4 regions of the Streptomyces sp. NPDC087845 genome follow, and region 1 is predicted to be linked to each of the others. Evidence: riboswitches for the same ligand, from Rfam matches in the RefSeq annotation. Region 1 holds a riboswitch; each other region holds the start of a gene.
What was found. Region 1 has a riboswitch for cobalamin ahead of metE (5-methyltetrahydropteroyltriglutamate--homocysteine S-methyltransferase). Riboswitches for the same ligand answer to the same signal wherever they lie in the genome.
Positions count from the first base shown of each region.

Region 2: linked by a shared signal. The riboswitch ahead of ACIOMQ_RS35805 (ribonucleoside-diphosphate reductase subunit alpha) and the one ahead of metE (5-methyltetrahydropteroyltriglutamate--homocysteine S-methyltransferase) in region 1 are both predicted to bind cobalamin.
Region 3: linked by a shared signal. The riboswitch ahead of ACIOMQ_RS12470 (prenyltransferase/squalene oxidase repeat-containing protein) and the one ahead of metE (5-methyltetrahydropteroyltriglutamate--homocysteine S-methyltransferase) in region 1 are both predicted to bind cobalamin.
Region 4: linked by a shared signal. The riboswitch ahead of ACIOMQ_RS24090 (DUF4430 domain-containing protein) and the one ahead of metE (5-methyltetrahydropteroyltriglutamate--homocysteine S-methyltransferase) in region 1 are both predicted to bind cobalamin.

Region 1 is NZ_JBIUVC010000003.1:70,588-76,155, reverse strand. Features, by position in the region: gene metE (5-methyltetrahydropteroyltriglutamate--homocysteine S-methyltransferase) at 1-2,106, opposite strand, end outside; cobalamin riboswitch at 2,267-2,483, opposite strand; gene ACIOMQ_RS09560 (sensor histidine kinase) at 2,673-3,119, opposite strand; gene pcaC (4-carboxymuconolactone decarboxylase) at 3,524-4,798, shown strand; gene ACIOMQ_RS09550 (MBL fold metallo-hydrolase) at 4,812-5,468, shown strand; gene ACIOMQ_RS09545 (exodeoxyribonuclease III) at 5,517-5,568, shown strand, end outside.
Region 2 is NZ_JBIUVC010000021.1:104,797-110,364, reverse strand. Features, by position in the region: gene ACIOMQ_RS35810 (ribonucleotide-diphosphate reductase subunit beta) at 1-176, opposite strand, end outside; gene ACIOMQ_RS35805 (ribonucleoside-diphosphate reductase subunit alpha) at 176-2,587, opposite strand; cobalamin riboswitch at 2,726-2,857, opposite strand; gene mctP (monocarboxylate uptake permease MctP) at 3,033-4,667, opposite strand; gene ACIOMQ_RS35795 (DUF3311 domain-containing protein) at 4,664-4,870, opposite strand; gene ACIOMQ_RS35790 (GntR family transcriptional regulator) at 5,204-5,568, opposite strand, start outside.
Region 3 is NZ_JBIUVC010000004.1:102,454-108,021, reverse strand. Features, by position in the region: gene ACIOMQ_RS12480 (energy-coupling factor transporter transmembrane protein EcfT) at 1-1,125, opposite strand, end outside; gene ACIOMQ_RS12475 (SCO2322 family protein) at 1,122-1,811, opposite strand; gene ACIOMQ_RS12470 (prenyltransferase/squalene oxidase repeat-containing protein) at 1,808-3,088, opposite strand; cobalamin riboswitch at 3,197-3,332, opposite strand; gene ACIOMQ_RS12465 (MBL fold metallo-hydrolase) at 3,385-4,425, opposite strand; gene ACIOMQ_RS12460 (lipocalin-like domain-containing protein) at 4,691-5,194, opposite strand; gene ACIOMQ_RS12455 (aldehyde dehydrogenase) at 5,445-5,568, shown strand, end outside.
Region 4 is NZ_JBIUVC010000009.1:284,395-289,962, forward strand. Features, by position in the region: gene ACIOMQ_RS24080 (hypothetical protein) at 1-1,278, shown strand, start outside; gene ACIOMQ_RS24085 (cobalamin-binding protein) at 1,363-2,274, shown strand; gene ACIOMQ_RS24090 (DUF4430 domain-containing protein) at 2,271-2,759, opposite strand; cobalamin riboswitch at 2,895-3,023, opposite strand; partial or broken gene ACIOMQ_RS24095 (ISL3 family transposase) at 3,472-4,311, opposite strand; gene ACIOMQ_RS24100 (DUF4142 domain-containing protein) at 4,730-5,257, opposite strand.

The DNA.
Region 1 (5,568 bases):
GCCTGCTTCGCGCGGGTAGCCGTGTGTGGCGAGTTCGCGGGCGACTTGCATGTGGGAGCGGGCGGCCTCCAGGCTGATGACGTCGGCGTCGAGGTCGTCGATGGCCTGGACGATGTCGCCGAATTCGGCGTAGCACATGTGGGTGTGGATCTGGGTGTCCGGTCGTACGCCGCTGGTGGTGAGGCGGAAGGACTCGGTGGCCCAGTCCAGGTACGTGGCGTGGTCCGCCGTGCGCAGTGGCAGGGTTTCGCGCAGGGCGGGTTCGTCGACCTGGATGACCGATGTGCCGCCGGTTTCGAGGTCGTCGACCTCGTCGCGCAGGGCGAGGGCGACTTGCCGGGCGGTGTCGCCGAGTGGTTGGTCGTCGCGGACGAAGGACCAGGCCAGCATGGTGACGGGCCCGGTCAGCATGCCCTTGACGGGGCGTTCGGTGAGCGACTGGGCGTATGAGGTCCACCGCACTGTCATCGGTTCGGGGCGGGAGATGTCGCCGGCGAGGACCGGTGGGCGGACGTAGCGGGTGCCGTAGGACTGGACCCAGCCGTGCTGGGTGGCGAGGTAGCCGGTGAGCTGTTCGGCGAAGTACTGCACCATGTCGTTGCGTTCGGGCTCGCCGTGGACCAGGACGTCGATGCCGGTCTTTTCCTGGAAGGTGATGACCTCGGCGATTTCGGCCTTGATCCGCTCCTCGTAACCGGCCGTGTCGATCCGTCCTGCGCGCAGGTCGGCGCGGGCCGCGCGCAGCTCATTTGTCTGCGGGAACGAGCCGATGGTGGTTGTCGGCAGCAGTGGCAGTTTGAGGTGGGCTCGCTGGGCGGTGGTGCGCTCGGTGTACGGCTGGGAGCGGCGGCCGTCGGCGTCGGTGATGGCTGCGGTCCTGGCCCGTACGGCGGGGTCGTGGGTGATCGGGGAGTTGGTACGGGAGGCGAGGTCGGCGCGGTTGGCGGCGATCTCGGCGGTGATCGCGCCGGTGCCCTGGGTCAGTCCCTTTGCGAGGGTGACGATCTCGGCGGTCTTCTGCGTGGCGAAGGCGAGCCAGCGAAGGATCTGAGGGTCGATGTCCCGTTCGGGCGCCGTGTCGAGGGGGACGTGCAGCAGGGAGCAGGAGGCGGCCACGTCGACCCGGTCGGCGAGGCCGAGGAGGGTGGCGAGGGTGGACAGGGACTTCTCGTAGTTGTTGATCCAGATGTTGCGGCCGTTGACGATGCCCGCGACGAGTCGTTTGCCGGGCAGTCCGCCGGCGGCGGCGAGGTCGTGGAGGTTGGCGGCGGCGGCGTCGGTGAAGTCCAGCGCGAGGCCCTCGACCGGGGCTTTCGCCAGTACGGGGAGGGCTGCGCCGAGCCGGTCGAAGTAGGAGGCGACGAGCAGCTTGGGCCGGTCGGTCGGGTCGCCGAGTTCACGGTAGGTGCGGGCGGCGGCGTTCAGTTCGGCCGGGGAGCGGTCCTGGACCAGGGCGGGCTCATCCAGCTGGACCCACTCCGCGCCGGCGGCACGCAGATCGGCGAGTACCTCTGTGTAGACCGGCAGCAGCCGGTCCAGCAGGGTGAGCGGTTCGAAGTCGGCCGCCACCCCTGGGGCGGGCTTGGCCAGTAGAAGGTAGGTGACCGGGCCGACGAGTACGGGCCGGGCGGTGTGTCCGAGCGCGATGGCCTCTTTGAGCTCGGTGACCTGCTTGGTGGAGTCTGCGGTGAAGACGGTGTCCGGGCCGAGTTCGGGGACGAGGTAGTGGTAGTTGGTGTCGAACCACTTGGTCATCTCCAGCGGCGCCACGTCCTGGGTGCCGCGGGCCATTGCGAAGTAGCCGTCGAGTGTGTCGGCGGTGACGGCCTCGCGGTGCCGCTGCGGGACGGCGCCGACCATGACGCTGGTGTCCAGGACGTGGTCGTAGTAGGAGAAGTCGCCGGTGGGCACCTCGTGGACGCCGGCATCCGCCAGTTGCTTCCAGTTGGACCGGCGCAGGCCGGCTGCCGTTTCGCGGAGGGCGTCGGCGGTGACGCGGCCCTTCCAGTAACCCTCGATGGCCTTCTTCAGTTCCCGGTTCGGGCCCTGGCGGGGGTAGCCGTACACGGTGGCTTGTGCTGCCGCGGCTGCGGACTTCGGTGTCACGGAAATCTCCTTCGCGAGATGACTCCTTGAGATCCCGGAGACGGGACACGGACGCGAAGGGATGACGGACCGGACGGATCGATTGCGCCCCCGGGGCGCTCGTCCGTCTGGTATCTACGCCGACCCGCCCACGAGGTCACCGGGATATCCGCACACGAGGGTTCGGGTGCGGGCAACGGGCAGGTCTTCGGACTCGCGGGCACGTCCGCCGAGGCGGACACCTACTGGCCGTCGCTTCCCAGATCCGACCGGATCCAGTGCGTATGACGGCGGTTGTTCCCACTCACCGCTGCGGGGCAGTCCCGGATTCCCACCGGGTTCCCTCTTGCGACGCGCCTGTCTGGCGGACAGGGCGAACCAGCTGCACCGGCCAGACTAGAGGGTGGGCTGCCCCTGGGGCGCCGCTGTTCACATCCCGGAACGTGACATGTGACACGGAATCTGCCCGGGGAGCCGTGTGTGAAGGGGCGTTGACGACGAACGCTGCCCGGTCCTGGGAGCGGACGACCGTCTTGGCCAGGGTGTGTACAGCGAGGTCGCGTACGGCTGAGACCGTCTGCGCGATGTCACCTCGAAGCGTGGTCGGTGGCACTGCTGCGGTCCGGGACGTCGGCGAACTCGGCCGTGATGGTCAGGCCGCCGCCGGGACCGGGCGCTGCTGAGATGTTCGCGCCCTGCGCATGGGCGATGGAGCGGACGATGGAAAGGCTCAGCCCCTGGCCGGAGGTGCTGGTGCGGTCGGCGCGCAGTCGACGGAACGGCTCGAAGAGAGCGGGCATCCGGTCGGGAGCGATGTGCTTCCCGGAGTTGGTGACAGCGAGCCGGTTGCCCTGAACCGTGACCTGGACCTGGCCGCCGGGGTGGTTGTACTGGATGGCGTTGCGCACCAGGTTGGTGACGAGGTGGCGCAGCAGGACGGGGTCCCCGGTGACTTCCACGGGCCCGGTTTCCAGGCGGATGGTGACGTCATGTGCGGCGGTGAGCGGCCCGAGCTGAGCGATGGCCTGCCGCACCGGGTCTCTGGGGTCGAGGGCGTGTCTCTCGGCCAGGCCGCGGTCGATGCCGGCCAGCAGGAACAGGGCCTCGATGAGCCGCCCATCCCCTCTGGATCGGATAGAGGGGGCGGGCGGCTCTTTGATGCTCAGCGAGCGCCTCTGTGGGGTCCGGGGCCCCGGTCGTGATGTCCGCCGAGGCGAATCGCTGAGGGCTGTCCCGTAGTCCCTGGTGGATCGGCGTGCGGCGTCGGATGCGGTGCACCGCAAGGCGGAGGGACGCCCGGATACTGGATGTATTCGGGCGTTCCGACAACGCGGCGAGGCGCCGTAGCCGACGTCGCACGCCCGCCAGGGATTACGGGACAGCCCTTAGGTTCGCCCCGGCGATGTGAGATTTCGTGATACGTGAGAGGGTCAGACGGGTGAGCGAGACACCACCGAACACCCTGCAATACCGCTTTGACGGGCCGGAAGACGCACCGATCCTGATCCTGGGGCCCTCCCTCGGTACTTCATGGCACATGTGGGACCGGCAGATACCGGAGCTCATCCAGCACTGGCGGGTCTTCCGCTTCGACCTTCCCGGCCACGGCGGCGCCCCCGCCCACCCGGCCTCCGCCGTCACCGAACTCGCCGACCGGCTGCTGGCCACCCTCGAAGGGCTCGGCGTCCAGCGCTTCGGGTACGCGGGCTGCTCCCTCGGCGGCGCGATCGGCGCCGACCTCGCGCTGCGCCACCCGCACCGGGTCGCCTCGCTCGCCCTGGTCGCTGCCTCGCCCCGGTTCGGCAGCGCCGACGAGTTCCGCCAGCGCGGTGTGGTCGTCCGCACCAACGGCCTGGAGCCGATGGCCCGCACCGCGCCGGAGCGCTGGTTCACCCCCGGTTTCGCCGCCGCCCAGCCGGCCATCGTCGAGTGGGCCGTCCAGATGGTCCGCACCACCGACCCCGGCTGCTACATCGCCGCCTGCGAAGCCCTCGCCGCCTTCGACATCCGCAGCGAACTCGGCCGCATCACCGTCCCGACGCTCGTCCTGGTCGGCGCCGAGGACCGGGTCACCGGGCCCGGCGACGCCCGCACCCTGGTCGCGGGCATACCCGACGCCCGGCTCGCCCTCGTCCCCGGCGCCTCCCACCTCGCCCCGGTCGAGCAGCCCGGAGCCGTCACCGACCTGCTGCTCACCCACTTCTCCGCGGCCTGGCAGGACACCCTCGCGGCCATCCCCGTCCCGCCCTCCACTCCGCAGCTCTCCACCCCCGTGCTGCCCGTCGCGGAGATCACCGCCGCCGCACCGCCGGAGGCCGCCACCACCGGACGCGCCGACCCGTACGAGCCCGGCATGAAGGTGCGCCGCGAGGTGCTGGGCGACGCCCACGTGGACGGGGCCCTGGCCGCCTCCGACGACTTCACCGGTGACTTCCAGGAACTCGTCACGCGTTACGCCTGGGGCGAGGTGTGGACCCGGGAGGGCCTGGACCGCCGTACCCGCAACTGTGTCACGCTCACCGCGCTGGTCGCCTCCGGCCGCCTGGAGAGCCTGGCCGCGCACGTCACGGCCGCGCTGCGCAACGGCCTCACCCCGGCCGAGATCAAAGAGGTGCTGATGCAGACAGCCGTGTACTGCGGCGTGCCGGCCGCGAGTGCCGCGTTCTCGATCGCCCAGACCGTGATTCAGGAAGAAACAACGCCCCGCCCGTAGCAGGATGGGACCCATGAACGCCGCGAACCCCGTGCACCTGACACTGACCAAGAAGACGCACTCCTGCATCCGTCTGGAGAAGGACGGGCGGACGCTCGTCATCGACCCGGGCGGTTTCTCGGAGCAGGACGCCACCGTCGGCGCCGAAGCGCTGCTGGTGACGCACGAGCACCCCGACCACTTCGACGAGGGGCGGCTGCGCGCCGGGATGGAAGCCAACCCGGCCGCCGAGATCTGGACCCTGCGCAGCGTCGCCGACCGGCTGTCCGCGGCTTTCCCCGGCCGCGTCCACACCGTCGGCCACGGCGACACCTTCTCCGCCGCGGGCTTCGACGTAACGGTCCACGGCGAGCTGCACGCGGTGATCCACCCGGACATTCCCCGGATCACCAACATCGGCTTCCTGGTGGACGGTTCGGTCTTCCATCCGGGCGACGCGCTCACCGTCCCCGAGCGGCCGGTCGACACCCTGATGCTCCCGGTGATGGCCCCCTGGAACAAGATCTCCGAGGTCATCGACTACGTACGCGAGGTCAAGCCGCGCCGCGCCATCGACATCCACGACGCCCTGCTCACCGACCTCGCCCGCCCGATCTACGACAACCAGATCGGCAGCCTCGGCGGCACCGACCACGGCCGGCTGACCCCGGGGGACTCGACCGGCCTGTGACCTCCGCCGGTCCGGCGACTGTCAGTGGGAGCCGCTAGGTTTACGTACATGCGCATCGCAACCTGGAACGTCAATTCGATCACCGCCCGGCTCCCGAGGC
Region 2 (5,568 bases), on a different contig from region 1:
CCGGGGGACAGCTTGGCGAGGTCGGCGACGTCGGAGTGGAGGTCGACCTCCTCGACCGTCCACGTGTTCTTGATCGCGTCGCGGTAGCGCTCGTAGAAGTCCGGGTAACGCATGGGGCGCAGAGTCAGTTCGAAGCCCGGGTCGAGCAGGTTCTTCTCGGATTTGGTGGAGCTCATTACTGGCAGGCCTCGCAGGACTCGGGGTTTTCGAGGGAGCAGGCGATCGCGTCCGCGTCGGGCGCCGAAGCCTGCTGTACGGGAATGGGGGCGGCGGCCGCGGCCTGGCCGGAGGCCGCGCGGGCGATCCGGGTCGCCGGGCGCGAGCGCAGGTAGTACGTCGTCTTCAGCCCCTGCTTCCAGGCGTACGCGTACATCGAGGAGAGCTTGCCGATCGTCGGCGTCTCCAGGAACAGGTTCAGCGACTGGCTCTGGTCGAGGAACGGCGTACGGGCCGCCGCCATGTCGATCAGACCGCGCTGCGGGATCTCCCACGCCGTGCGGTAGAGCGCCCGCACGTCCGCCGGGATCCAGGCGAAGCCCTGCACGGAGCCGCTCGCCTCGCGCAGCGCCTCGCGGGTCCGCGCGTCCCACACGCCGAGCCGCTTCAGTTCCTCCACCAGATACGCGTTGACCTGGAGGAACTCACCGCTGAGCGTCTCGCGCTTGAAGAGGTTGGAGACCTGCGGCTCGATGCACTCGTACACCCCCGCGATCGAGGCGATCGTCGCCGTCGGCGCGATGGCGAGCAGCAGCGAGTTGCGCATCCCGGTCCGTGCGATCCGGGCACGCAGCGCGTCCCAGCGCTCCGGCCAGTTCAGCTCGGTGTCGTAGTGGTCGGGGTGCAGCACACCGCGCGCGGCACGCGTCTCGGACCAGGCCGGCAGCGGGCCCGACCGCTCGGCGAGCTCGCAGGACGCCTCGTACGCCGCGAGCATGATCCGCTCGGAGATCTTCGTGGAGAGCGCGCGGGCCTCGGGGGAGTCGAACGGCAGCCTCAGCTGGAAGAAGACGTCCTGCAGGCCCATGGCCCCGAGGCCGACCGGGCGCCACTTCGCGTTGGAACGGCCGGCCTGCTCGGTCGGGTAGAAGTTGATGTCGACGACCCGGTCGAGGAAGGTCACGGCGGTACGGACGGTGGCGTCCAGCCGCTCCCAGTCGATGGAGCCGTCGGCGACGAACGCGCCCAGGTTGACCGAACCCAGGTTGCAGACGGCCGTCTCGCCGTCGTCGGTGACTTCGAGGATCTCGGTGCACAGGTTCGACGAGTGGACGACGCGGCCCGGCTCGGCGGTCTGGTTCGCGGTCCGGTTGGAGGCGTCCTTGAACGTCATCCAGCCCTGGCCGGTCTGCGCGAGGGTGCGCATCATCCGGCCGTACAGCTCACGGGCCGGCATCGACTTGCGGGCCAGCCCCTTGGCCTCGGCGGCCCGGTACGCGGCGTCGAACTCGTCGCCCCACAGGTCGACCAGCTCGGGCACGTCGGCGGGCGAGAACAGCGACCAGTCGCCGTCCGCGTCGACCCGGCGCATGAACTCGTCCGGGATCCAGTGCGCCAGGTTGAGGTTGTGCGTACGCCGCTGGTCCTCGCCCGTGTTGTCGCGCAGCTCCAGGAACTCCTCGACGTCCGCGTGCCAGGTCTCCAGGTAGACGGCGGCAGCGCCCTTGCGGCGGCCACCCTGGTTGACCGCGGCGACGGAGGCGTCGAGCGTCTTCAGGAACGGCACGATGCCGTTGGAGTGCCCGTTGGTGCCGCGGATCAGCGAACCGCGGGCGCGGATGCGGGAGTACGAGAGACCGATGCCGCCCGCGTGCTTGGAGAGCCGCGCCACCTGGTGGTAGCGGTCGTAGATCGAGTCGAGCTCGTCGAGCGGGGAGTCCAGCAGATAGCAGGAGGACATCTGCGGGTGGCGGGTGCCGGAGTTGAACAGGGTCGGCGAGGACGGCAGGTAGTCGAGCCGGCTCATCAGCCCGTACAGCGCCGCGACTTCGTCCAGGGCGCGCTGCGAGTCGTCCTCGGCGAGCCCGGCCGCCACGCGCAGCATGAAGTGCTGGGGCGTCTCGATGACCTGGCGGGTGTGCGGGTGGCGCAGCAGGTAGCGGCTGTGCAGGGTCCGCAGCCCGAAGTAGCCGAAGCGGTCGTCGGCGCCGTCGGCGAGCGAACGCTCCACCAGCGCGTCGAGGGCCGCCGCGTGCAGCGCGACGAACGCGGCCGTACGGTCCGCGATCAGTCCCTCGCGATGCCCGACGGCGACCGAGGCGGAGAAGGAGACCGCGCCCTGTCCGGCCGCCTCGTCCGCGACGGTGCGGGTCAGGAGCCGGGCGGCGAGCCGGGAGTAGGCGGGGTCCTCGGAGATCAGCCCCGCGGCGGCTTCGGTGGCCAGCGACCGCAGCTCGGCCTCGTCCGCCCGGGCGCTGCGGCCGCGCAGCGCGGCGGCGGCGACGCGACCGGGGTCGGTGTCGGGCAGATCGGCGGTGAGGTCGGTCAGGGTCCGCAGCAGCGCGGTCCCCGGTCCGTCGGATGCGGTCGCCTCGGACTCGACTGCTTCGGACAGGGCGACTGAAGCCGGATCGGCTGGCGCGATGGTCACGTGGTGCTCTCCCTCGCTCGGCTCGGGGCCGGCGGGGAACGGGGCAGCCGGGCAGAGGCGGGCCCGGGGCAGGGCAGTACTCCACTCGGCGTCCACCGGCCCATCCGCGAGGCCCGGACGTCTGGCATCCGGTTCGGTCGAGCCGGATGCGCTGCCGGCAGGTCCTCGGACTCACTCGGGGGTGCGCAAAAGCACACCGAACACACCGTTGCGGGACAGTTCCGGATTCGCACCGGATTCCCCTGCGGCGACAGCGAGGATGAGCATACATGTGGGGGCCGCCCGATGAGGCAGCCCCCACATGTTGTGTCGCGCAACAGAACTCGGACCCGGAGAACGGGCTCTGCGGCCCTCTTGCGGGCCGCGGGACCCCGACCGTGCGGACGGCCCGCCGCGCCCCGCTGGAGGGGCTCGACGGGCCGTCCGCACGGTATCGGCGCGGCCGTCAGTGGCCGCCGGGAGCCCCGGCCGTGGCCGGCGGGAGCTCCACCTGGACGCCCAGGTCGCCGGCGTCGGCCGTGTAGTCGGCCGGAGAGGTCTCGTCGACCCCGGCGGGCGCCTTCACGGCGTTCAGGACGAAGGTGAGCACCACCGTCACCACCACGTTCAGCACGAATGCCGTCAGACCGATGTACCCGATCTCACCGATCCCCGGGATCTCCTTGGACGACCCGCCGAAGTGCGCCTGGGTCGGGCTCGCGACGCCGTACGCGGCCACCGTCCCGTACACCATGCCGACCGCCCAGCCCGCGAGCAGCGCCCAGCGGTGGAACCAGCAGGTGAACAGGCCGCCGACCAGGGCCGGCATCGTCTGGAGGATCCAGATCCCACCGAGCAGCTGGAAGTTGATCGCGACCGTCTTGTCCATGGTGAGGACGAAGGCGAGCGCGCCGACCTTCACCAGCAGCGACACCAGCTTGGAGACCTTGGTCTCCTGCTCGGGGGTCGCGTCCGGTTTCAGGAAGTCCTTGTAGATGTTGCGGGTGAAGAGGTTCGCCGCGGCGATCGACATGATCGCGGCGGGCACCAGCGCGCCGATGCCGATGGCGGCGAACGCGACGCCCGCGAACCAGTCCGGGAACATGTCCTCGAACAGTTGCGGGATGGCCAACTGCCCGTTGTCCACCTTGATCCCGGCGGCGATCGCCATGAAGCCGAGCAGCGCCAGCAGACCCAGCATCAGCGAGTACAGCGGCAGGATCGTGGTGTTGCGCCGGATCACGTTGCGGCTGCGGCTGGAGAGCGTCGCCGTGATCGAGTGCGGATACATGAAGAGCGCCAGCGCCGAGCCCAGCGCCAGGGTCGCGTAGCCCCACTGGCCCGCCTCGCCGGGCGCGAGTCCGGCCACCGGTTTGCCGGCCGCCGCGTTCTTCTGCGAGAACGCCTCGCCCGCCTTGGCGAAGATGTCGTCGAAGCCCCCGAGTTTGATCGGGATGTAGATGATCGCCACCGCGATGACCAGATAGATCAGCCCGTCCTTGACGAACGCGATCAGCGCGGGCGCCCGCAGGCCGGACGAGTAGGTGTACGCGGCGAGCACCGCGAACGCGATCAGCAGCGGCAGGTCCTTGACGAACCAGTGGGTGTTCTCGCCGCCGCCGACTCCCATCACGTCCAGCACCGCCTGGATGCCGACGAGTTGGAGTGCGATGTACGGCATCGTGGCGAGGATGCCCGTGACGGCGACCGCCAGCGACAGCCCCTTCGAGCCGAAGCGCCCGCGGACGAAGTCCGAGGTGGTCACGTACCCGTGCTTGTGCGAGACCGACCAGAGCCGCGGCAGGAAGGTGAAGATCAGCGGGTACACGAGGATCGTGTACGGCACGGCGAAGAAGCCGGCCGCGCCCGCCGCGTAGATCGCCGCGGGAACGGCGACGAAGGTGTACGCGGTGTACAGGTCGCCGCCGAGCAGGAACCAGGTGACCCAGGTCCCGAACGACCGTCCGCCCAGGCCCCATTCGTCGAGACTCGCGTCGTTCTCGGCCTTCCGCCAGCGTGCCGCCAGGAAGCCCATGACCGTGACGGCCAGGAAGAAGAAGATGAAGACGCCGAGCGCGACGCCGTTCACGCCGTCCTTCATGCCGACGCACCCCCCTTGCGGGCGCGCTGGTCACGCTGCCACAGCTTGTACGCGAGCATCGTGAGCGCGGTGGAGATCAGCACCCAGAGCATCTGGTACCAGTAGAAGAACGGAATACCGATGAAGGAGGGGTCCACCTTCGCGTACGAACTCACCCAGAGCATCGCCACGAACGGCGCAATGAGACAGAGGGCGATGACCACCCGTACAGGTGTGACGGTGGGTGGATTCTCTGCTGGGTCTGCTGGGTCTGCTGGGTCTGCTGGCATGTGGCGACTCCGTCCCCTCGCTGATCACCTGGTGTAATGCGCAGGAAATCTAGGGGAGGAATCCGGTCACCGTCACCCCCCGTCCGCATTGCGGTCCGGAAACGGTCCCGCGAATGGGCGTGAATGTTCGAAATGGTTTCAAGTGTACGGAACTTGGTCCGGACCGGGGCACGCGAACGGCCCCCGTGGAGTGCTGGATCCCACGAGGGCCGAGGCGGTTGTACGGAGAGGGCGGTGGCCGGAAACGGTTGGTCGCCGCGCCGGGGATCAGTCCGTCGGCCGCTTCAGGCGCGCCACGAACTTGTACCGGTCACCGCGGTAGACCGAGCGCACCCACTCCACCGGCTCGCCCCGGCCGTCGAGCGAGTGCCGGGACAGCATCAGCATCGGCAGGCCCACGTCGGTGCCGAGCAGTCCGGCCTCGCGCGGGGTGGCCAGCGAGGTCTCGATGGTCTCCTCGGCCTCGGCCAGCCGTACGTCGTACACCTCCGCCAGTGCGGTGTAGAGGGAGGTGTACTTCACCAGTGAACGGCGCAGCGCGGGAAAGCGTTTGGCCGAAAGGTGCGTGGTCTCGATCGCCATCGGCTCCCCGCTGGCGAGCCGCAGCCGCTCGATCCGCAGCACGCGGCCGC
Region 3 (5,568 bases), on a different contig from region 1:
CACCGGGGGCGGCACCGGCGCCACCACCGCGGGCAGCAGCCCGATCAGCACCGCCGCCGCGGGCCACAGCGGAAGCACCGGCGCGGTCAGCGGTACGACTCCGGGGTGCAGCGCCTCCGCGTCGACACCGCCCGCCCAGATCATCGCCACGGCCACAGCGGCACCCGAACCCGCGACCAGCCAGGCCCGCGCACCCCACCGGTCGGGCCGGTAGCGGGTACGGACCGAGCGGGCCCCGCCGAGCCGGAGCCCGGCCATCGCGGCGACGAGTCCCGCGATCAGCAGCGGCAGGCCGTACACCGCACCCTGCGCGGCCAGCAGCCCGTACGTCCCCGCGCACACCCCGAGCAGCCCGCCGAGCGTGAGGACGTTCGTGGTGTGCCGGACGGCGGACGGGACCTGTGCGCTGCGCCCGTATCCGCGCGCGTCCATCGAGGCCGCCACCGCGACCGACCGCTCCAACGCGCCTTCCAGGACCGGCAGTCCGATCTGGAGGACCGCCTTGACGCCGCCGGTCGGGCGGCCCCGCAGCCGCCGGGCGGTGCGCAGCCGCACCACATCGGCGACCATGTTCGGCGCGAACGTCATCGCGACGACGACGGCGACCCCCGCCTCGTACAGGGCCCCGGGCAGCGACTTCAGCAGCCGGGCCGGGTTGGCGAGCGAGTTCGCCGCACCGACGCAGATCAGCAGGGTGGCCAGTTTCGCCCCGTCGTACAGCGCGAAGAGCAACTGCTCGGCGGTGACCCGGCCACCGATCCGGACCCCCTTCGCCCAGTCGGGCAGCGGCACCTCGGGGAGCGTGAACAACGGATGCGTACCGGGGACCGGCGAACCGAGGAAGACGGAGAAGACCAGCCGCACGCCGACGACGAACAGCCCGATCTTGATGAACGCCCCGTACGAACGGGCCCACGGCGCGTCCGTACGGCGCGCAGCGACCACGTAGCCCGCCACCCCCACCAGCAGCCCGAGCAGCAGGGGATTGGTGGTCCGGGACGCGGCGGTGGCGAGACCGAGCGCCCACAGCCACCAGGCCCCGGCGGGCAGGGCGTTGCTGCGGGTCGCCCCGGGGGCGCGCAGCGGGCGCCGCGGCCGCACCGGGCGGGTGGTCGAGGCCGTCATCCGCGGCGGCGGCGGGCCTGCACGACTGCGGCGATGCCGAGGAGGAGAACGGCGCCGACCCCGACGAGCACCCCGGCGGAGGGACCACCACCCGAGCCGTCCGCGCTGTCCGCGGCGTCGGCGGCGGATGCGTCCGGGGCCCCGGACGCGGGGGCGGCCGGCGTCCCGTGCCCGGTGCCCGAGACCTGTTCGCCGCAGCCCGAGCCCGGATAGCCGGATATGGCGCAGAGCAGCGCCCCGCTGTTGTAGCGCAACGGCTTGGCCACCGAGGCGAGCGCCTCCGCGGTGCTCGCGTCCGGGGCGACCCGCGCGCACGCGGTACGCGGCGCGGGAGGAGTCTCCCCGGCCGGGGCGTCCGCCGCGGTGCCCGGGTCGATGACCAGCGCGACCCGCTTGCTGCCGTCCTTGGCCGGGGTGTCCGCGCAGATCTCCGAGAACCCGGGGGAGCGGCGCGGCTGCGCCGAGTCCTGCGAGTCCTCGCTCACCGCGAACCGGAAGCCCTGCACCGCGCCGTCGTCCGGCCGGACCAGGGACGGGCCCTGGGTGGCGTACGTCCAGCCGGTGCCGGAGCCCTCCCAGAACGACCAGTACCGGTACCCGTCCGCCCACGCCGTCCCCGCGCCGAGCACGGCCAGGACGGCACCCAGGACCACCAGGAGGGCGGCTGCCCTTCCCGCCCGCCTCACAGCTGCTGGTTCTTCCGGCGCCCGCTGATCAGGAAGCCGGCGCCCGCACCGACGACGAGACCGATGCCGACGTACCACCACACGCCGCCGATCACGTCGTCGCCGCTGTGGACCTCGTCCTTCTCCGTGGCCACGTACCCGGTCTCGGCGGACGGGTCGGGCGTCGTGACGGCCGCCGGAACGGGACCGGCCGCGTTCAGCCGGTCGACCAGGTCGACGCCGCCGAAGTCGCGGGCGTCGGAGCCGGTGGCGTGGGCGGCCAGGATCAGCTGCGCGTAGGCGGCGGGACCGTTCTGCTCGGCCCACGCCCCGGAGTTCTTCTTCAGCCAGGCCACGGCCTTGGCGGCCTTGTCCTGGTGGCCCGCGGCGGACAGCGCGACGACCGCGTCCGCGGTGTTGCCGAAGTCGGGCTGCGGGGTGGAGTCGGCGGCTCCGGGCATCGGCGCCAGGTCGAGATGGCCGCTGGTGGCGAGTGCGTCCGCGAGGTAGTGGGCGCCGTTCTGGGCGGCCTGCTCGGGCGTGAGCCCCGGCCCCGGCCCCGGGTGGCAGGTGGGCGCCTTGGCCGAGGCGTTGTTCCCGACGGCCATGGCCTTGCCCATCGTGCCGAGCACCGCGGCCGCGGTGGCGTCCGCGTTGGCGGCGAGCTTCCCGGCCTTGTCGGGCTGGTAGGCGAAGGCACCCCCGTCCTTGCCGCCGCACGGGATCGCGAGCCCCAGCAGCGGGGCGTAGGGGGTCTTGCCGCCGTGGGTCGTGATGTCGCCTAGCCGCTGGCCCTGCCGGGCGAGGGCGCCGATCACCAGCGAGGTGGAGTTGGCGTCACTGGCCGCGCCCGGGGAGTAGCCCCAGCCGCCGTCCTCGTTCTGTACGGACTTCAGCCAGCGGACCGAGTCGTTCACGGTGTCCCGGTGCCCGCCCACCTCGACGAGCGCCTGGACGGCGGCCGCGGTGGCGTTGGTGTCCAGCACGGTCTTCCCGGTGCACGGCTGGGAGACGTCGGGCCGGTACGCGGCGTAGGCGCCGTTGGAGCACTGCTGGGAGATCAGCCAGTCCACCGACTTCGCGGCGGGCGTGACGCCCTCGACCCGCTGCGCGAGGAAGGCGAGCGACTGCCGCCAGACGCCGTCGTAGGTGGGGTCCTTCGTGCCGTACAGCCCGGACGGCAGCGCCGCGGACGGCGAGGGCGACGGGGACGGCGCTGCGACCGCGACCGGGGCAGCGGCCGCACAGAGCACGGTGGCGGTGGCGGCGAGCGTTGCTGCTCTGCGGCGTACGGTCATGGCGGGCGGGGCCTCTCCTGTGGGGGGATCCGGGCACAGGCACGCTCAGGCACCAGGCTCCGGCCCCGTATTCCTCGACGGTGCCGACCACCGGGGTTCCGGTGGCGGGAGCCGGTCACGACCGCGGACAGGGCATTCCGGCTCACCGCCTGGAACGACGGTTCACGGCTGCGTGGTCAGTGCCGGATTTGCACCGGCTTCCCCCTGAACGGGCATGATGACGACTCGCACACTGTACCGGGCGGGGAAGGGCGGGTTCCGGGCCGGTGGCCGCGGCAGAGCCCTTCGCGGAGTGGTCACACCGCGATGTACGTCACAGGGTCGCTCCCCGCCACGGCCTCCGCGCGCCCCAGCTTCACCAGCCGCCGCAGATGCGCCTCGGCCTCCGAGACGGCGATGTTCCGCGAGCCGCGCGGGATCCGGTCCCACGGCCGGTTCCACTCCATCCGCTCGGCCAGTTCCCACGGCGTCAGGGCGGTGGCCAGCAGCCCGAGCAGCCCGGTCAGCCGCTCCTCGTGATGAGCCAGGAGTTCCTGTACGCGCCCCGCGGCGTCCGCGAACGCGTACTGATGGGCGGGCAGCACCTCCGCCGCCCCGAGCCTGCCGATGCGCTCCAGCGAGTCGAGGTAGTCGCCGAGGGGATCGGTGACCGCGGCGTCGTCCGGGTCCTCGTACAGCCCGATGTGCGGGCTGATCCCGGGCAGCAGATGATCCCCGGAGAAGAGCCGGCCCCGGCCGGGCAGATTCCCCGGATGCCGCTCCTCCAGATGCAGGCAGACATGGCCGGGTGTGTGCCCCGGCGTCCAGATGGCCCGCAGCGTGCGCCCCGCCAGGTCGAGGAGCTCCCCGGGAACGATCTCCCGGTCCGGGAGCGCGGCCCGCTGACCGGGCAGGGTGTGTGCCCGGCCCCGCTCGGCCGCGGCGGCCCGCAACGGCGCGAGATGCTCCTCGGGCGCACCGACCGCGGTGAGCTTCGCCACGAGATACGACAGCCAGGTGCCCGGCCGGGACTCGCGGGTCCGGCGCACGATCGCGGCGTCCGCCGCATGCATGGCGATCCAGGCCCCGGACGCCTCGCGCACCTGCCCGGAGAGGCCGTGGTGGTCGGGATGGTGGTGGGTGACGACCACGCCGTGGACGTCACCGGCATCCGCGCCGACGGCGGCGAGCCCGGCGGTGAGCGTGTCCCACGCCTCCGGGTCGTCCCAGCCCGTGTCGATCAGGACCGGCCCGCGATCGGTGTCGAGGACGTGCACCAGGGTGTGGCCGAGCGGATTGTCCGGGATGGGGACCTTGATGCTGTGCACGCCCCCGCCGTGGTCGGTCACCTGCGTCATGGGCTCGCCCTCTCTCTCCGAGGCATGGCCGGTGTACCGGACGTACGGGTGTGCGGTGCACCGCGCCCACTGTAACGAGAACTTGTTTCAGTAGTAGCCCCGGTCGACCATCTCTTCCGTCCGTGGTCCGCGTGCGCCGCGCGTCACGCGGACCACGGTTCCCGCGTCAGCGCGAACGGTGGGGGGCGGTCCTCACGGTCCGCACCCCGCGCCGGGCAGTGGATGCGGCCGGCCGGAAGGCCGGTGAACCCGGATCAGCCGTCGCTCACGCGGCCTCCGCGGCCGGCCGGTGCCACACGAGCCGCGGGGCGCGGGCGTCCTCGCCGATCCCCTCGTTCGGGGGGAACAGGGTTAATCGGTCCCCCTCCACTTCCCAGCGGCGCTCCTGCTGGGTGCCGACCCAGGGGCGTAACGACGCGATGTGCAGGTGGTGGACGACCCGGTCGCCCGTCACCTCGTAGGTTCCCGCATACCCCAGGTACGGAGAGGTCCTGAGCAGGGTCGCGGAGTCGACCGAGTCGGTCGACTCCGGCTCCGCCGCCGGTTCGGAATCCAGGTCCGGGTTCAGCACGCTGACGGACATGTGGCCGTCGGTGGTGTAGGTGATCAGCCCTGTCGGACGTTGCCCCAGGGGGTGTTCGAGGGTGCGGCCGGAGACGTCCACGATGGCGACGCTGCTGAGCAGCCAGGCGCCTATGAGGGGATGCTCGGAGGCATCCGGCCGGGGGGCTGATGGATGATGTGGTTCGGTGCGGGACGGGGTGTACACGTGATTCCCTTCCTGGGCGTATGGACTTTTGGACAGGTGCGTGGGGGACGGGGGTCGTTCTCGTCCCTACCCGCGCGGAACGCCCCGGAAGCGACGGACGTGCGAGGAAACCGGCCGGGCGGCACGGCGGCGGCCGTCCGTGCCCCGCGCTGTCGTGGCCGTGGACTCCTGGAACTGGAACTGGTATCAGTTCTGACACGCAGTCAGTTGGTGAGTCGGGAAACGCGCCGGGTCGCGGGAGGCAGCAGCCATGACCGAGCTTGTCGAACACGGAAAACTGTTCATCGGCGGGGAGTTGGTCGATCCGCTGGGCCGGGAGGTCATCGAGGTCGTCTCGCCCCACACCGAACAGGTCATCGGCCGGGTGCCGCATG
Region 4 (5,568 bases), on a different contig from region 1:
GCGTATCTCAAGTCCCTCCAGGCGACGGACGGTTCGTACGCCTCGGGCGGGCTGTCCAACGAGTGGGCGTTCAGCGCGCTCGCCTCCGCCGGAACGGCCGCCGTCGACGTCACACCGGGCGGCGACACCACGAAGAACGCGAGATCGGTCTACCGCAACCTGCTGTCCACAGCGAGCTGGCCGTCGGCGACTCCGGTGGTCACGGACTACGAACGTGCGACCCTCAACGCCTACGCCGCCGGAATCGACCCGTCCCGCGTCTCGGCCTCCCGCAACCTGGTTGCCGACATCTACAGCTACTGGCAGAACGCCGAGCCCGGCTACTTCGGACCGTCCGCCAACTTCAACGGCACCGTCTTCGCCGCCCTCGCCCTCGGCGGCGCCAAGACCCAGGCCGGTGCCCAGCGCATACCCCAGTCCCTGCGCGACTCGCTCATCACCCGCATCCGCGCCAACCAGCACGACGACGGCGGCTGGAACTTCAGCAAGGCCGAGGGCAACCCCACCCAGCTCGCCGCCACGAGCGACATCGACATGACCGGCGCCGCCCTGGCCGCACTCTGCGTCTCCGGCGTACCGAACACCGACACCGACATCACCCAGGCCAAGGCGTTCCTCAAGAGCAAACTGGTGCCCACCAGCGGCGCCTTCAACGCGATGTTCGGCGTCAACACCGACTCCAACGGCTGGGCCGTATCCGGCCTGAACGCCTGCGGCATCAACCCGCAGACCGGCGACTTCCTCACCTCCGCCGGCAAGACCCCCGTCGACTTCCTCATCACCCAGCAATTCAACCCCGGCGGCGGCTTCAAGTACCTGCCCAGCGACACCACACCCTCCGCCTACGCATCCATCGACGGACTGCGCGCCGTCGCGGGAGGCGGCTTCACCGCGACTCCCCCGGTTCCCGCCACCAGCGGCGCACCCCAGTGGGTGGCGCAGAGCACCTTCACCTCAGGCACCGCCACGAAACTGGCCCTGACCGTGGACGACGGCGCGGGCAACCTGAAGGCGTGTTCCGTCGCCTTCACCCCCACCGATACCACCACGACGCTCGGCGCCGTGCTGGACGCTGCCGCGAGCGCCGCCACCCCGTCCGGCTGCGTGAGCGGCGTGACCCCCTCCTCGGGAACAGGCACGATCACCGCCCTCAACGGCAAGGCGAACAGCGGCTCGAACACCTGGAAGGCCGGCGTCGACGGCTCCTCCTTCGCCACGGCCACCCGCGAAAAGGTGATCAACGCCGGTGACACGATCGCCCTGCGCTGGGGTGCCTGACCTTCCCAAATGATCGACGTCCGCTCTGCGGCGACCGGGCCACACAGCAGCCCGGTCGCCGCAGAGCGGTCTACAGTCACGGACATGCGCATCGTTTCCCTCCTCCCGGCCGCGACCGACATCGTGGCCGAGCTCGGACTGGCCGGACAGCTGGTCGGCCGGACGCACGAGTGCGACTGGCCGCCCCAGGACGTGCGGTCCGTTCCGGTGGTCACCGGCGCGGACCTCGCGCAGGACGAGATGAGCAGCAGGGAGATCTCGGACGCGGTCGGCGGCTCGGCGCACTCGGGCTCGTCCCTCTACACGCTGGACACCGAGGCGTTGGCCGCTCTGGCACCGGACGTGGTGCTGACCCAGGACCTGTGTGACGTGTGCGCCGTCTCCTACGAGCGCGTCAGCCAGGCGGTCCGGGTCATGGACACCGAGACCCGGGTGCTCAGCCTGGAGCCCCGGACACTCTCGGACGTACTGGACTGCCTGGTGACGGTTGGTGAGCTGCTCGGGGTCCGTGACCGGGCCGAGCAGAGCCAGGCCGCCTTGCGCCGTCGCCTGTACGAGGTGTCCGGGCTGGTCGCGGGCCGCCCCCGGCCTCGGGTTGTGGCCGTCGAATGGCTCGATCCACTGTGGCCTGCGGGTCACTGGGTGCCCGAGCAGATCACTTGTGCCGGGGGCGAGGCGCTGCTGGCGGAGCCGGGCGAGCACACCGAGCCCATGACGTGGGATCAGGTACGCGCTGCGCGTCCGGACGTGCTCCTCGTGATGCCGTGCGGCTTCCCGCCGGAACGCACCCTGAGAGAAAGGGATGCGCTCACTTCACTCCCCGGCTGGGACGACCTGCCCGCCGTTCAGGCGGGCAGCGTCTGGGTCTTGGACGGCCCCGCCTACTTCAACCGCCCCGGCCCGCGGGTCGTGCGCGGAGCCGAGATACTGGCACATGTGCTGCACGGCGTGCGGGCCGGGGCGGCGGTCACAGCGGACGAGGCGAGACCGTTCTAGAAGGTGGTCCAGGTGAAGGTGACCTTGTCCCCGGCATTCAGCTTGAACTGGCATCCGCCGACAGGGGTCGGCGTGCCGTTGACGGAGATGTTCCAGTAGGCAACACCTCCACCACTGACGTTCTTGATGGTGTCGACCGAGAAGTCGTCGAACGAGGCATACCAGGCACCGTCCCAGGTGAAGTGTCTCTTGCGGGCAGCGTCGTCGAGGGCCGCGGTCGGTGTGGGGACGGCGCTCGGCTGAGCTCCCCCGTTGGTGCCGTCGCATCTGTGCGTACCACCGGTGGCGGTGGTCACGTCGTGTCCCTTGGTCTTGATCTTTCCGTTGAAGAGACGCCCGTCCGGCCCCTTCACGGTCACAGTCACCTTGACGGCGGCGTTCGTCGAGGCCGTGCCCTGCGCGTGAGCGACACCGGGAGCGGAGGTGAGAGCCAGGCCGAGGGCGGCCGAGGCAACAAGGGTACGGCGGGCGGATATCAGGTGCACGGAAGTGCCTTCCTGGTATGGGTCGTCTGCCGCCCCGGCCGACAGACCGCTGCCTGGCGCAGCCGTCCGCTGAACGGACGGTGAGACGCACGAGAGCGGTGCTGCGGGCTTCACGCTGCAGACCATGACAGTGGGAAGCGGTGCACGTCACGCACCGGGTTCTCCGACTCGCGGCCCGGACGGGCCACACACGGTTGCAGGTCAGCGCCGGATTCCCACCGGCTTCCCCCTGAGCGCGCACGCATTGAGTTGTCGCTCCGAGAACGCCGAAGCACTCGCATGCTATTGCCGATCGACGGAATGTCACCAGAGGCCAACGTGACGTGCCTGCCTATGCCGGCCAAGACAGCCCGGCCTCCCAACCGGGACACCGCACTTACGGGGACCGGAGACAGGTCATGCGCGCCACATTGTCGTGCCCGGTGCTCACATATCCGCAGGTTCACTCATGTGACTGCCGCGGGCCGCGAAGCGGCGCCGCACGAGCACGGAGGGCAAGGCTTCCCCAACTCGGCACACGGCCTCCGTGCGATGACTCGCACCCACCTGCACCACACGCGAGAGACCGACAGCGGCATCGAGACCCCCGCGTCCGCCGATGCCCGACCGACGCACATTCGCAGCCGCCAGAAACGGCTGTAAGTACCGACGCGGACTGGGTCACCGTGACACTTCCGCCGATCGACAGCGCCCGACCACCCTCGGATCTCCGCAGGCCCGCGCCCTGGTCGAGCAGGTCGTGGACCTGGTGCCAGCGCTCCAGGGTGGTCTGGGCGCGGGGCCCGTCATCCAGGGGCGCGTCCAGCACGGTGGCCCAGCAGCTACTGTGCGCCTTCACCTCGCTCAGGTCGGCCTCGCACAGGTTGTGCCACCGATGCCAGCGATCACCAACCTGCACCGCGTCGGTCAGGGCACGGCGGATGGCCTGGGCGTAGGTGGCCGAGCCGTCGCGGCACACGACCTCGACGCCCGGATGGGCGCGCAGCCGTGCCTCCAGGGTGTCGGCCGTGCGGTCGGGCAGCACGTCGATCCGCTCATGGGTCTCGGCGTCGATCACGACGGCGGCATAGCGATGCCGCCGACGCAGCGCGAAGTCGTCGACGCCGATCACGCGGGGGCACCCGCCCGGTGGGCAACGGGATGCGCATCAGGGCGCGCAGGGCAGTGTGACGAGAGACGCCCATCGCGGGTATCGCCGGCAAGCGTGCACCCGCCCGGCCCGCTAACTCCTCGACCACGGCCTTGACTTGCCTGGTCGGACGGGTAGTGCGGCGCTGTACCACTCCAGCGCCCCGGGCACCTGTTCGCGGAAGGTGTGGCGGCAGCCGTGCGTGGGACACACCAGGCGCCGCACCCGCACTCGGGCCATCACCCGCCGCCCGTCCACCGACACATCGGCCACCGTCCGCAGGTGAGAGCCATGCACCCGCCCGGACGGCGCTCCGCAACCCGGACACGGCACCGGGTCCTCCGGCGTCCGAGCCCGCACCACAATCCCCTCGCCTTCGTCGGAAACGGCCTCGATGACCAGCGGCGACAGCCCCGAAAACACCACATCTACAAGCTCGTTGACATCACGCACATCACGTCAACGGCAAACCGACACCCTCCGTCACCACCGAATGTGAGACAGGGCCGTTCGTTTGACAGACCCCCCATTGACCAGAAAAGCCGTTCCTGGACACAACAGTTGGCCGGCCTTGGGCTGGAGTGGGCGGTACAGATGGGACCCCGATGCGCGCCGGCCTGTGACCGCCATCCGGCCCACGGCCGACGCGCACGTCCCGCATCCCTGGTGAAGACCCCGCGAAACCAGGGGCCTGTCCTGGCGATCCGTCAGCGGCGCTCGGGGGTGTCTCCACTGCGACCGCCACCGGGGGCCGCGGCTTCTCCGGCGCCCAACGCCGGTGCGCGGGTCCGGCTGGTGCGGTGGTCATCGCCGCCGAGGCCGCCGCCGGTGCCCGTGGGGATCACGACCTGTCGATCTCCGCCTTGCAGTCCCGGAGCAGTTCCAGGTGTCTCGCCACCACGGGGCGGGCCGCCCGGGCGGCCGCCTTGACCTCGGCGTTGCTCCCCGTTCCCATTTCCTGGTCGATCAGGGCCAGCGCTTCCACGTGCCCGGTGGCCTCGGTGTTCAGCCACGCGACGTCGTACGTGCTCGTACCCGCCTTGGCCCGCACGGCGGCCAATGCCTGCTCCTGCGCCGGGGAGGGCCCGGCCGGCAGAGTAACGTGCAGTTTGCCCGCCAGCGCCTTGACGTCGGCGTCCAGCCTCCTGTGGTCGCGCACCAGTGTGGCGCCGACCGTCTTCACACACGCCGTTGTGGCGTTCTTGCCCGTGTCCTGTCCGGCTGCGATCTCGGCGAGGTTTCCCTGATGGATCGCCTTCAGGAAAGGCGCGTCATCGGTGGCCGCGGCCGCCGCGAACGCGGAAGGCGCGGATATGCCGGCCAGCGCTGCCAGCATCGTGGCAGCGGCCACGCGTCGCACAGCAATCATCTGCGTTGCTCCCTTCGCCCGGTCCGAGGTGCGCAAGGGGCGGCATCAGACCGGTCGCTGAACGGGCACGCGTGTTGGTGTCCGGTAGCCATGCTTTCCCGTGCCAAACGGCGTGGTCACACAAATACCGGTCTGTCACACGAATGGCCGCCGTTTCCCGGGTAACGGAATCCCCTGCCGTATCTCGTCGGGCCGTACCCCCGTGAGCTCGTCGGGCCGTATCCCCGGCGTATCCCTGATGGCCGCGCCGTGGTCTGCATCCCCGGCGATGCCCTCGTCCGCCCTCCCCTCCCCCGCCGCGCCGACAGCGC